4 regions of the Streptomyces sp. NRRL S-1813 genome follow, and region 1 is predicted to be linked to each of the others. Evidence: riboswitches for the same ligand, from Rfam matches in the RefSeq annotation. Region 1 holds a riboswitch; each other region holds the start of a gene.
What was found. Region 1 has a riboswitch for cobalamin ahead of IF67_RS0122595 (cobalamin biosynthesis protein). Riboswitches for the same ligand answer to the same signal wherever they lie in the genome.
Positions count from the first base shown of each region.

Region 2: linked by a shared signal. The riboswitch ahead of IF67_RS0131640 (HoxN/HupN/NixA family nickel/cobalt transporter) and the one ahead of IF67_RS0122595 (cobalamin biosynthesis protein) in region 1 are both predicted to bind cobalamin.
Region 3: linked by a shared signal. The riboswitch ahead of IF67_RS0130425 (prenyltransferase/squalene oxidase repeat-containing protein) and the one ahead of IF67_RS0122595 (cobalamin biosynthesis protein) in region 1 are both predicted to bind cobalamin.
Region 4: linked by a shared signal. The riboswitch ahead of metE (5-methyltetrahydropteroyltriglutamate--homocysteine S-methyltransferase) and the one ahead of IF67_RS0122595 (cobalamin biosynthesis protein) in region 1 are both predicted to bind cobalamin.

Region 1 covers NZ_JOHB01000016.1:70,197-73,303, forward strand. The annotation lists gene IF67_RS0122585 (VWA domain-containing protein) at 1-748, opposite strand, end outside; gene IF67_RS0122590 (hypothetical protein) at 754-1,197, opposite strand; cobalamin riboswitch at 1,400-1,553, shown strand; gene IF67_RS0122595 (cobalamin biosynthesis protein) at 1,683-2,750, shown strand; gene IF67_RS0122600 (cobyric acid synthase) at 2,761-3,107, shown strand, end outside.
Region 2 covers NZ_JOHB01000032.1:63,549-66,655, reverse strand. The annotation lists gene IF67_RS0131650 (MarR family winged helix-turn-helix transcriptional regulator) at 1-130, shown strand, start outside; gene IF67_RS0131645 (alpha/beta fold hydrolase) at 127-975, shown strand; cobalamin riboswitch at 1,047-1,265, shown strand; gene IF67_RS0131640 (HoxN/HupN/NixA family nickel/cobalt transporter) at 1,263-2,450, shown strand; gene IF67_RS0131635 (VOC family protein) at 2,525-3,025, opposite strand.
Region 3 covers NZ_JOHB01000029.1:79,696-82,802, forward strand. The annotation lists gene IF67_RS0130420 (MBL fold metallo-hydrolase) at 1-642, shown strand, start outside; cobalamin riboswitch at 864-1,043, shown strand; gene IF67_RS0130425 (prenyltransferase/squalene oxidase repeat-containing protein) at 1,212-2,534, shown strand; gene IF67_RS0130430 (SCO2322 family protein) at 2,534-3,107, shown strand, end outside.
Region 4 covers NZ_JOHB01000031.1:26,128-29,234, reverse strand. The annotation lists gene IF67_RS0131110 (aldo/keto reductase) at 1-540, opposite strand, end outside; cobalamin riboswitch at 704-892, shown strand; gene metE (5-methyltetrahydropteroyltriglutamate--homocysteine S-methyltransferase) at 1,062-3,107, shown strand, end outside.

The sequences.
Region 1 (3,107 bases):
AGCGGATCCGCAGCGGGGTCGGCGGGCGGTCCTCGGGAGTGGCGAAGGACAGGATGACGTCGTCGACGGTGTTCTGCTTCGCCGAGCGCGGTTCCCAGACATCGCCCATCGGCGTCCGTTCACCGGCCAGTTGTTCGCGCAGCGCCCGGACGAGGTCCTCGAAGGTGACGAACCGTTTGCCGGGGATGCCCCGTTCCAGGGTCTGCACCAGGGCGCGGGTGAAGACACTGCCCCCGGTGGGCTCCTCGCCGCTGAAGATACGGCGGTTGGGCTGCGCGGCCATCAGCAGCGAGGTGGGGTTGCGGCAGGAGTGGAAGGCCTCGCTCGCATTGCCGGCGTAACAGCACTCCAGGACGATCACGACCCGGTCGGCCCGCGCGTTGTCCAGATAGGACAGCACGGTGTCCTGCCAGGAGACGGTCTTGTGACGCCGTTCCGAGGCGCCGACCATCAGTTGCAGATTGCCGCCGTCGCGGCCCACCCGGCCGTGGCCGGAGAAGTACACCAGCAGCAGCCCGCGCGCCTCCTGGACGACGGTGTCCAGCGCCTGTTCCACCTCCCAGGGCTCCTGGGGCCGGCAGGTGACGACCTCGCCCTTGGTGAACAGATCGGTGCCGGGGGCGAGCAGGGCCCGCTCCAGTTCCCGGGCGTTGTCCTTCACCGCGGGGAGCGGGCGCAGCGTGCGGTAGTCGTCGACACAGATCAGCAGCGCCCGGTTGACCTTGCCCCGTGCGTCGTATTCGGACATCCGGCTCAGTCCCCGGCGGTGCGGCCGCTCCCGTCTGCCGGGCTGCCGGGATCGGGGTGTTCGGGGGCCACGGCGCCCGGACCCGCGTCGCCGAGCGCGCGCAGGTCCCCGTCGCCGCTCCCGACCGCGACGGTGGGCCGCTCGCCGGTGTCGCGTTCCTCCCGGCGCCGTCGCACCCACTCCTGAAGGGCGATGGTGAGACTTTTGGTCATCTCGGCGGCGACGGCGCCGACGATGACCAGGATCAGGTCGTCGACGCCGACGGCCATGTCACCGGGGCCGTCGTCGCCCTCGTCCTGCGGCCGCGGCCGCAGCAGCCAGTCGTGCCGGCGCCGGTCCAGCCACGGTTCGCGCTCCAGCCACGCCTTGAGGTCCTCGATGTCCTGGTCAGGATTGTTCGTGCCCGTGATCCTGATGCGGATCTCGTGGCGGTCAGCGCTCTGCGGCATCCCCCGGCCCCCTTCCGGCGGCCCCGTCGCCGCCGTGCACCAGATAGTGGCGTGAGATCAGGGGCGCGGGCAACCGTCTGTGACGTGGCTGCCACGCTGTGGCGTGCACCACAGCGCGTGCCACAGGGCAGCGTCGCAGGTCAAGGGTGAGTTGACGGGCATTCGCGGGGCGTGGTGGACTGCCGGAGCCATTCGGCGACAGATGAGGAAGTCCGGTGAGAATCCGGCGCGGTCCCGCCACTGTCACCGGGGAGCGTTCCTCCAACGAAGGTCACGGTCCGCCTTGCGTACGTCCGATGACGTACACCGGGACTGGAAGGCCGGAGGACTCGCCGATCCGGGGAGCCAGGAGACTCTTGTCGCCGTCACGTCGAGCCAGGGCGCGGACCCTGAGTGAGGACATACCGCCATGCCCGGCCGCCCTGCCAGATCTCCACTGCCCGCTGCCGCAGGGCCCCTTCGAGGCATGACGGACGTCTGATCCGATGCGCGGCGAACACGCGGGATATGCGTGCGGCGCGGCCCTCGGCTTTCTCGCCGACCTGATCGCGGCGGACCCCCGGCGCGGCCATCCGGTGGCCGCCTTCGGCCGGGCCGCGGGCGCCGTCGAGCGCCGGCTGTGGCGTGATCACCGCGGATACGGGGCGGCACATGCCGTGGTGTGTGCGGGCGGTGCCGCCGCCGGTGCCGCGCTGCTTCAGCGTGCCGTGCAGGGCGCTGCCGTTTCCCCGTCCCCCCTCCGCAACGGCGCCCGGGTCGCGCTGACCGCGGCGACGGTCTGGGCCGTGCTGGGCGGTACCTCGCTCGGCCGGGAGGCACGGGCCGTCGGCGGTGCGCTGACGGCGGGCGATCTGGACGTGGCGCGGGAGCGGCTGCCGCATCTGTGCGGGCGCGATCCGCAGGCGCTGGACGGGCCGCAGATGGCCCGTGCGGTGGTGGAGTCGGTCGCCGAGAACACCTCCGACGCGGTGGTGGGCGCCCTCGTCTGGGGCGCGCTGGGCGGGGTGCCCGGCCTGGTGGCGTTCCGGGCGGTGAACACCCTGGACGCGATGGTGGGGCACAAGTCGCCGCGCCACCTCCGCTTCGGCTGGGCCTCGGCCCGGCTCGACGATCTCGCCGGCTGGCCCGGCTCCCGGCTGACCGCCGCGCTGACCGTGCTCGCGGGCCCCGACCGGCGCGGTGCGCTGCGGGCCTGGCGGGCGGACGGCGGCGCGCACCCGAGCCCCAACGCGGGCCCGGTGGAGGCGTCGTTCGCGGGCGCGCTGGGCGTACGGCTGGGCGGCACGCTGGCGTACGGCGGGCGGGTGGAACACCGTCCGGTGCTCAACGAGGGGGCGCCGCCGGTCGCGGTGGCCGACATCGAACGGGCGGTGCGGCTCTCGCGCCGGGTGAGCGCGCTGGCGCTGGTGACGACGGTGGCCGCGCGGCTGGCGTTCGGCTCCGCGCGGCGGTCCCCGCTGCGTACCGGCCGCCCGTCCGCAGATGCAGTGACGCGCAGGGCCGCGGGTGCGGTGGCGCGTACGGTTCACGACAGCCGGGGTCCCGGCGCATGAGGAGGACCCGGTGAACGGGCGGTTCAAGGCATCCGGAGGGGCCGTCGGCGGTGGCCTGTTGGTGGCCGGTACGACGTCCGACGCCGGCAAGAGCGTGGTGACGGCGGGCATCTGCCGCTGGCTGGCCCGGCAGGGCGTCCGGGTGGCACCGTTCAAGGCGCAGAACATGTCGCTCAATTCGTTCGTCACGCGCGAGGCTGCGGAGATCGGACGGGCCCAGGCGATGCAGGCCGCCGCGGCGCGGGTGGAGCCGACCGCGCTGATGAATCCCGTACTGCTCAAGCCCGGCAGCGACCGCAGCAGCCAGGTGGTGCTGCTGGGGAAGCCGGTGGGTGAGCTCAGCGCCCGGGGGTACTT
Region 2 (3,107 bases), on a different contig from region 1:
GAACGGCCCGCGCCGAGCACCGGAGGAAAGCGACAGTCAGGGCAGTTGCGGCAGTGGCGGCAATAGCGATGACAATGGCATCACGCCCGCTTCACCGCATCAGGTACACAAAGGACGGCCCGCAAGATGACCCGAGGAATCACCGCCTGGTCCGAGATCGACAACGGCATCGTGCCGGTCGACGACGGCGAGCTGTTCTACGAAACGGCCGGCTCGGGCCCCGCGGTGGTGCTGCTCCACGGCGGCATGCTCGACCAGCACATGTGGGACGAGCAGTTCGCCTGGCTGGTGAACTCCGGCCTGCGCGCGATCCGTTACGACTTCCGCGGCCATGGCCTGTCCTCCACCGTGGCCGGCGACTACGCCAACCACGACGACCTGTGCGCCCTGCTCGACGCGCTCGATGTCCCCGGCGCCGTCCTCGTCGGCCTCTCCCATGGTGCGCGGGTCGCGCTCGACACCGCCATGGCCCACCCGGACCGGGTGACGGCCCTCGCGCTCGCCTCCCCCGGGATCAGCGGCCGCGCCTTCACCGACCCCTTCCTCCTGGAGCACATCAAGGCGCAGGTGGCGGCGATCGGCACCCCCGACGGCGCGGAACGCTATGTCGAGCACTTCCTGCGGATGTGGGTGGACGGACCGCATCGCGAACCGTCCGCGGTGCACCCGGGATTCCGTGAGCGGATGCGTGCCTCGGCCGAGGCCAATGTGGAGGTGCATGCCGACGGGATGGGCGCCGGTATGCCCCTCGAGATCGGCGCCGCCGACCGCCTCGGCGAGATCCGGGTGCCGACGGTCGTGTTCGACGGTGACCTCGACAGCAGCGACATCTCCGCCAATGCCCATGCGATAGCGCTGACCGTCCCCGGCGCCCGAAGAGTCCGGATACCGGGCGCGGCCCACATGGTCAATCTGGAGAACACCGCGCTCTTCGACCACGAACTCCATGCCTTCCTCTCGGCCCTGGAGTACTGACGCCCCGCGACCACCGATCGCCCACCGACCACGGCCCGGCCCCCGCGAACCTCGCTCCTCCCGAGCGGCGGTTAGAGTGACCGGGCCGTGGTGTTCGGGAAGACCGGTGACGGACCGTGTGGTCCCAGTCCGGAGCGGCCCTCGCCACTGTGATCGGGGATCTTCACCCCTTCCACAGGCGCACGGCGCGCCGGTGGCGCCACTGACCGCAGCCCGCGGCCGGGAAGGCGGGGGCGGACGCGTACACCCTCCCCCAAGCCAGGAGACCGGCCACGGCATCTCACGAACTGATCCACGAGGTGCTGGAGCGTGACCGCCGGATGGCCCTGTCCACCGATACCCGCAACACCCCTGCTTCCGCCGCTTTCCGCTGGCGCCGGCAGGACACCGTCCGCACCGCGGGCCTGATGGCCGTCATAGCCGGTCTGCACGTCGTCGCCTTCGGCGTGCTCTTCCTGCTCGTGGTGCCCCATCACTACGCCGTGGGCAGCCAGGTCTTCGGTGTGGGGCTCGGCATCACCGCCTACACCCTCGGCATGCGGCACGCCTTCGACGCCGACCACATCGCCGCGATCGACAACACCACCCGCAAGCTGATGGCTGACGGAAAGCGGCCGGTGTCGGTCGGCTTCTGGTTCGCCCTCGGCCACTCCAGTGTCGTCGTCGCGATGGCGGCTCTGGTGGCGGGCGGCGCCCAGCTCGCGGGCACGCTGCTCAACGACGAATCCCGTACGCACCAGATCCTGGGCACGATCGGCACCACGATCTCGGGGACGTTCCTCTACCTCATCGCCGCCCTGAACCTCATCGCACTGGCCGGGATCTGGCGGGTCTTCCGCGGTATGCACAACGGCCACTACGACGAGGCCGAACTGGAACAGCGCCTCGACGCACGCGGCTTCATGAACCGCTTCCTGGGCCGGTTCACCCGCTCGATCTCCCGTCCCGGCCAGATGTTCCCGCTCGGCTTCCTCTTCGGGCTCGGCTTCGACACCGCGACCGAGGTGACCCTGATGGTGATGGCGGGCAGCGGCGCCGCGGCCGGCCTGCCCTGGTACGCGGTGCTGTGCCTGCCGCTGCTCTTCGCCGCCGGGATGAGCCTGTTCGACACCCTCGACGGCACCTTCATGAACTTCGCCTACCAGTGGGCGTTCTCCAACCCGGTGCGCAAGGTCTACTACAACCTCACCATCACCGGCCTGTCGATCGCCGTCGCCTTCTTCATCGGCACGATCGAGCTGGTGACCGTGCTGCACGACAAGCTCGCCCTCAACGACCCGCTCACCGGCTGGATTTCCGGCCTCGACCTCGACAATGTCGGCTTCCTCATCGTCGGCCTCTTCGTGGTGGTGTGGGCAGCGGCGCTGGCGTACTGGCGACTGGCCGGCGTCGAGAAGCGCTGGGCGGCGCGAACGAAGCCGACGACGCAGGCGGGACAGGCAGAGCAGGCGGAGCAGGCCGCGCTGGGCGCCTGAGGCACCTCAGCCCCAGCAGCCCCGTACGCAGCCGCCGCCCGTGCCCGTATCGCCGCGTGGGCGCGGCTGCCCGGTCAGGTGGCCGAACCGGCCGCCGCGCCCGTCATCAGATCCGGCCCCCAGCGCTCCAGCGCCGCCGCCAGGTCGAGGGGCAGCAGCCGGTCCGGCTGGTCCGGGCCCGGCCAGTCCTCCCGCGGGACCCGCCACATCACCTCGAACTCGTTGCCGTCCGGGTCCTTGGCGTACAGCGACTTGGCGACGAGGTGATCACTCGACCCCACCAGCGCACCCCGCTCGACGAGCCGCGCATGTGCCGCGACGAGTTCGCCGAGCGTGCCGATCTCCCAGGCCAGGTGGTAGAGCCCGACCCGGCCGGCCTCGGGCCCCGGTGCGTCCGGTCCCACCGCGAACAGTGCCAGGTCATGGTCGTTGAGCGAGCCGGGGGCGCGGAGGAACGCGGCCCGTCCCGGAATCTCGGTCCCCACCGTGAGCCCGAGGGTGTCGGTGTAGAAAGCGACCGACCGCGCCACATCGCGGACGTAGAGCACCGCGTGGTTAAGACGTCGTACGGACATGAAGCCTGCTCTCCGTTTCTGCCGCAGCAGTACGACCAGGGGCCGCTGCGCCCTCCCCACTCTGATCTACCCCGCCCGCCCC
Region 3 (3,107 bases), on a different contig from region 1:
CAGGGGGCCGCATTGCCGGACCGTGACATCGGCCCCGGCGAGCTGCTCGATCTGCCGGGGCGCCGGGTGCGCGCCATCTGGACACCCGGGCACACCCCGGGGCATGTCTGCCTCCATCTGGAGGAGGAGCACCCCTCGGGCGGGTCCCGCGGCTTCGGCCGGCTCTTCTCCGGCGACCATCTCCTCCCCGGCATCACCCCGCACATCGGCCTGTACGAGGACCCGGAGGGCGACGGGGGTTCCCCCTGCGAAGCCGGGAGCGGGCGAGAAGTGGCGAGCCCGGCGGGCGTCCCCGACCCCCTGGGCGACTACCTCGACTCCCTCGCCCACGTCGGCCGGCTCGCCCCCGCCGAGGTGCTGCCCGCCCACCAGCACGCCTTCACCGACGCCGGCGGACGTGTCCGCGAGCTCCTCGCCCACCACGAAGCACGGCTCTCCCAGCTGCGGGCGCTGCTCCGCGAGCCCCGCACTGCCTGGCAGCTCGCCATGGCCATGGAGTGGAACCGCCCCTGGGACCAGATTCCCTACGCCTCCCGCAATATCGCCGTCTCGGAGGCGGAGGCCCATCTGCGCCGTCTGGTGAAGCAGGGACAGGCGGAGCGGGTGCCCGGGTCCGATCCGGTGCGGTACCAGGCGGTGTGAGGGCGGGGACGCGGGCGCTCGGTCCTGCCCGGTGGGCGGGGCAGCGTTGATCCGTCCCCGGGGCGCGGCCGGTTCGCACACGGGGGCGCGGCCGGTTCGTGGCGGGGGCAGCGCTGGTTCGTGGCGGGGACAGAGCCGGTTCGTGGCGGGGACAGCACTGGTTCGTTCCCGGGCGCGGCTGGTTTCCGCCCGGCGCGGTGCCGGCTCGTACGTGCGAGCGAGTGCCCTGACGGGCGCCGGTTAAGGTGTGCGGGACAACTTCATCCGTACCCGATCGGGGAAAGCCGGTGGAAATCCGGCGCTGACCCGCAACCGTGAGGACGGCCCCTCCGCACCGCGCCCCCGGCCCGGTGTGGACGGCCGTACGAGCCGGAGCACCCGACCGGGCACGACCAAGGCTCCCGCCACCGAAGCCGCCGCCCGTGCGGACGGCCGGTGCGCGGCACCGTCGAGGTATACGGAGCTGAGCCCGGTGCCACCGTGCCCGATCCATGGATCGGCGCGCGGGTGGCCGGCCGAGCGCGGCTGCGTAGCATCCGCCGCGACCCGACCCGAGAGGCACCGACCCGATGGCCCCCATGGCTTCCATGGCTCACCAGGCCCCTTTGACGCATTCCGTCGCCTTCCTGGCGCGCCGCGCCGCCACGGCGCTGGCGGCCGTGCTGGTGCTGGGCGCGGCCGCTGCCCCCGCCGCATACGCCGACTCCCCGTCCGCGTCCCCCAAGAAGCTGCCCGACGGGCTGTACGGCTCCAAGGACCCGCAGTACGACGGGGTCTGGCGGCAGTCGCTCGCACTGCTGGCCCAGGACACCGTGGGCGTGCGCCCCGCGGCGTCTGCCGTGAACTGGCTGGCCGGTCAGCAGTGCGCCGACGGCTCGTTCACCGCCTTCCGTGCCGAGCCGGGCAAGCCCTGCGACGCCAAGACCCTGCGGGACACCAACCCGACGGCCGCCGCGGTGCAGGCGCTGGCCGCGCTGGGCGGGCACCGCGACGCCGTGAAGAAGGCCGTGAGCTGGCTGAAGTCGGTGCAGAACGACGACGGCGGCTGGAGCTCGATGGCCGGCTCGGCCAGCGATGCCAATTCCACCTCCGTGGTCATCGGCGCGCTCGCGGCGGCGGGCGAGAAGCCGCAGTCCGTGACGTCGAAGAAGGGCGGCAAGACCCCCTACGACGGGCTGCTCACCTTCCAGCTCGGCTGTGCGGCGAAGGGGGACGGGCGCGGCGCGTTCGCCTTCCAGCTCAAGGGGGCGGCCCCGAACGCCGACGCCACCGCGGCCGCGGCGACCGGAGCGCGCGGCAGGGGCTTCGTCGTCGAGCCGGCCGGCAAGGGCGCGGACACCCCGGTCAAGCCGCTGAGCTGCAAGGACGGGGACAAGGAAGGCAAGGGGGACAAGAAGGCGGGCGCCGACGACCCGGCACAGGCTGCCGAGGCCGGCGACGCCTACCTCGTCGCACAGCTCGACGAGAACGGCCAGCATCTGCTCTCCGCGATGCCGGGCGCGGAGGATCAGCCCGACGTCGGCAACACCGCCGACGCCGTGGTGGCGCTGGCGGCCGGCGCACACGGCGCCGCCGCCGCGAAGCCGCTGAAGTGGCTGGAGAAGAACTCGGCTGACTGGGCGAAGCAGAGCGGCCCCGCCGCCTACGCCCAGCTGGTGCTGGTCGCGCACGCCACCGGCACCGACCCGCGCTCCTTCGGCGGCACCGACCTGGTGGCCGCGCTCAACGCCACCGGCCCCGAGCCGGCCGCCGCGGCGAAGAAGGACACCAAGGACGCCGACGACTCCAAGGACGGCGGCGGCCTGGGCGTGGTGTGGGTCATCGGCATCGGCCTCGCCATCGGCGCCGGCATCGGCTTCCTGCTCAGCAGCCGTAAGAAGAGCCGGCTCTGATGCGGCGTACCGGGATCGCCGCAGCCGTGCTGCTGGCCGGTGCGGTCACCGGTCTGGCCGCCGGGCCCGCCCAGGCGCAGGAGTACCGCTACTGGTCCTTCTGGGACGGGAAGGGCAGCTCCTGGGCGTACGCCACCGAAGGGCCCGCCACCGTGCGGCCGGCCGACGGCGCGGTGGAGGGCTTCCGCTTCGCCGTCAGCGCCGACTCCGCCGCGGCCGGCAAGCCCCGTGCGGCCGCCGGTTTCGACGCGATCTGCCACGCCACCCCCGCCAAGGAGGGCCGCAAGCGGATCGGCATCGTCATCGACTTCGGCATCGCGGCGGACGCGCCCGGCGGCGAGCAGCCGCCGAAGGCCAGGACGGAGTGCGCCCAGGTGGGCGAGGACGCCTCGGCGGGGGAGGCGCTGGCGGCGGTCGTCCGGTCGCTGCGCTATGACTCCCACGCCTTGCTGTGCGCCATCGCCGGCTATCCGAAGTCGGGGTGCGCGGACCAGGTGAAGGGCGCGAAGGAGCCCGCGTCCTCCGCTTCGCCTTCTTCGGACGCGGCGGCGGACGGGGGCGAGGCGACCGGCG
Region 4 (3,107 bases), on a different contig from region 1:
CTGCGAGCCCGCGAACGCGGTCCAGCCGCGCAGCTCGGCGAGGGTGTTCGCCTGCGCGATCTCCCAGGCCGGCCAGTCCGAGACGCCGACGTAGAGCACCTTCCCCGACCGGACCACGTCGTCGAGCGCCCGCATCACCTCCTCCACGGGCGTGAAATTGTCCCGTGCGTGCACCCACAGCACGTCGAGGTGGTCGGTGCGCAGCCGGTCCAGGCTCGCCTCCACCGACCGGACGAGGTTCTTGCGGTGGCTGCCCGCCGCGTTCACATCGCCTTTGCGGGTCGCGCAGGTGTACTTGGTCGCCAGGACGAAGCTGTCCCGGCGGCCTTCGAGCAGCTCCCCCAGGATCCGCTCCGAGGCGCCGTCGGTGTAGTTGTTGGCGGTGTCGATGAAGTTGCCGCCCGCGTCCGCATACGCGTCCAGGATCCGGCCGCTGGTGTCCTTGTCCGCGCCCCAGCCCCAGTCCTCGCCGATGGTCATGGTGCCCAGGCTCAGCTCGCTCACCCGCAGACCGGTCCTGCCGAACAGTGTGTAGCGCACGTCGTTCCCTTCGATCGGAGCGGCTCTCCGGTGGTGCGCTCACGCTAGGAGCTGGAGCGCGCTTCAGCGCAAGGCGCGGCCCGGCGGCGGCGTCCGGTTCCGGCCGCGGCCGGGCCGCGGGCCGGGCGGGACGTCGACGGCATGCCCTAGGGTGGCCGCAGCAACTGGTTCGCCCCTGCCCGCCAGGCAGGCGCGTCGCAAGAGGGAACCCGGTGGAAGTCCGGGACTGCCCCGCAGCGGTGAGTGGGAACGACCGCCGTCATACGCACTGGGCCCGGCCGGGTCTGGGAAGCGACGGCCAGTAGATGTCCGCCTTCGGCGGACGTGCCCGCGAGTCCGAAGACCTGCCAGTGCCCCCGCGCGACCGGTGCGCGGGGAGATCTCGGTGACCTCGAGGGCGGGTCGGCGGACATCAGACGGGCACGACGCGGCAACGCGCCGGGGTCCGTCCGGTTTGCCGTCCCTTCGCGTCCTCGACCCGTCCCGGGGTCCATGGAGACATACTCGCGAAGGAGAGTTCCGTGACCAGCACGTCCGCAGCCGCGGCAGCACACGCCACCGTGCACGGCTATCCCCGTCAGGGGCAGCACCGTGAACTGAAGAAGGCCATTGAGGGCTACTGGAAGGGCCGCGTCGGCGCCGACGCCCTCCGCAGCACCGCCGCCGAGCTGCGCCGCGGCAATTGGCAACAGCTCGCCGAGGCCGGCGTCCACGAGGTGCCGACCGGCGACTTCTCGTACTACGACCACGTCCTGGACACCAGCGTGATGCTCGGCGCGATCCCCGCCCGGCACCGCGCCGCGGTGGCCGCCGACCAGCTGGACGGCTACTTCGCGATGGCCCGCGGCACGCAGGACGTGGCGCCGCTGGAGATGACCAAGTGGTTCGACACCAACTACCACTACCTGGTACCGGAGTTGGGTCCGGACACGGTCTTCGCCGCGGACTCCGCCAAGCAGGTCGCCGAGCTGACGGAGGCACTCGGTCTCGGCCTCACCGCCCGCCCGGTCCTCGTCGGGCCGGTGACCTATCTTCTGCTGGCCAAGCCCGCGCCCGGTGTCGCGGCCGGTTTTGACCCGTTGACGCTGCTCGACCGGCTGCTGCCCGTCTACGCCGAGGTGCTCGCCGATCTGCGGGCGGCCGGCGCCGACTGGGTGCAGCTGGACGAACCGGCGCTGGTGCAGGACCGCTCCCCCGCCGTGCTCAACGCCGCGGCCCGCGCCTACCGCGATCTCGGCACGCTCGGCGACCGCCCGCGGCTGCTGGTCGCCTCGTACTTCGACCGGCTGGGCGAGGCGCTGCCCGTGCTGGCCAAGGCGCCCGTCGACGGACTGGCGCTGGACTTCACCGGTGCCGCGGCCGGCAACCTCGGCGATCTGGCGGCGGTCGGCGGGCTGCCCGGCAAGCGGCTGGTGGCCGGTGTCGTCAACGGCCGCAATGTGTGGATCAACGACTTCGAGAAGTCGCTGGCCACGCTGGGGACGCTCCTCGGCCTGGCCGACCGGGTCGATGTCTCGTCCTCGTGCTCGCTGCTGCACGTCCCGCTGGACGCCGCCGCCGAGCGGGACATCGACCCGCAGATCGCCCGCTGGCTGGCCTTCGCCCGGCAGAAGACCGCGGAGGTCGTGACGCTGGCGCGTGGCCTGGCCCAGGGCACCGGCTCCATCGCGGCCGAACTCGCCGCCAACCGCGCCGACTTGTCCTCCCGGGCGGGTTCGGCGCTCACCCATGACCCGGTGGTACGCGCCCGTGCCGCGGCCGTCACCGACGCCGACGGCCGCCGTTCGCAGCCGTACGCCGAGCGGGCCGCCGCCCAGCGCGCGCACCTCGGGCTGCCACTGCTGCCGACCACCACCATCGGCTCGTTCCCGCAGACCGCCGAACTGCGCACCGCCCGCGCCGATCTGCGGGCCGGGCGGATCGACACCGCGGGGTACGAGGAGCGCATCAAGACCGAGATCCGCGACGTCCTCGGCTTCCAGGAGAAGGCCGGCATCGACGTCCTGGTGCACGGCGAGCCCGAGCGCAACGACATGGTCCAGTACTTCGCCGAGCAGCTCACCGGCTACCTGGCCACCCAGCACGGCTGGGTGCAGTCCTACGGCACCCGCTACGTCCGCCCGCCGATCCTGGCCGGGGACATCTCCCGCCCCGAGCCGATGACGGTCCGCTGGACGACGTACGCCCAGTCGCTCACCGACCGGCCGGTCAAGGGCATGCTCACCGGTCCGGTCACCATGCTCGCCTGGTCCTTCGTCCGCGACGACCAGCCGCTCGGCGACACCGCCCGGCAGGTGGCGCTCGCCCTGCGCGACGAGGTGAACGACCTCGAAGCGGCCGGGAGTTCGGTGATCCAGGTCGATGAGCCCGCGCTGCGCGAGACGCTGCCGCTGCGTACCGCCGGCCATGCGGAGTACCTGGCCTGGGCCACCGAGGCGTTCCGCCTCACCACCAGCGGGGTCCGCCCGGACACCCAGATCCACACCCATATGTGCTACGCGGAGTTCGGCGACATCCTTCAGGCCATCGACGATCTCGACGCCGATGTCATCAGCCTGGAGGCGGCC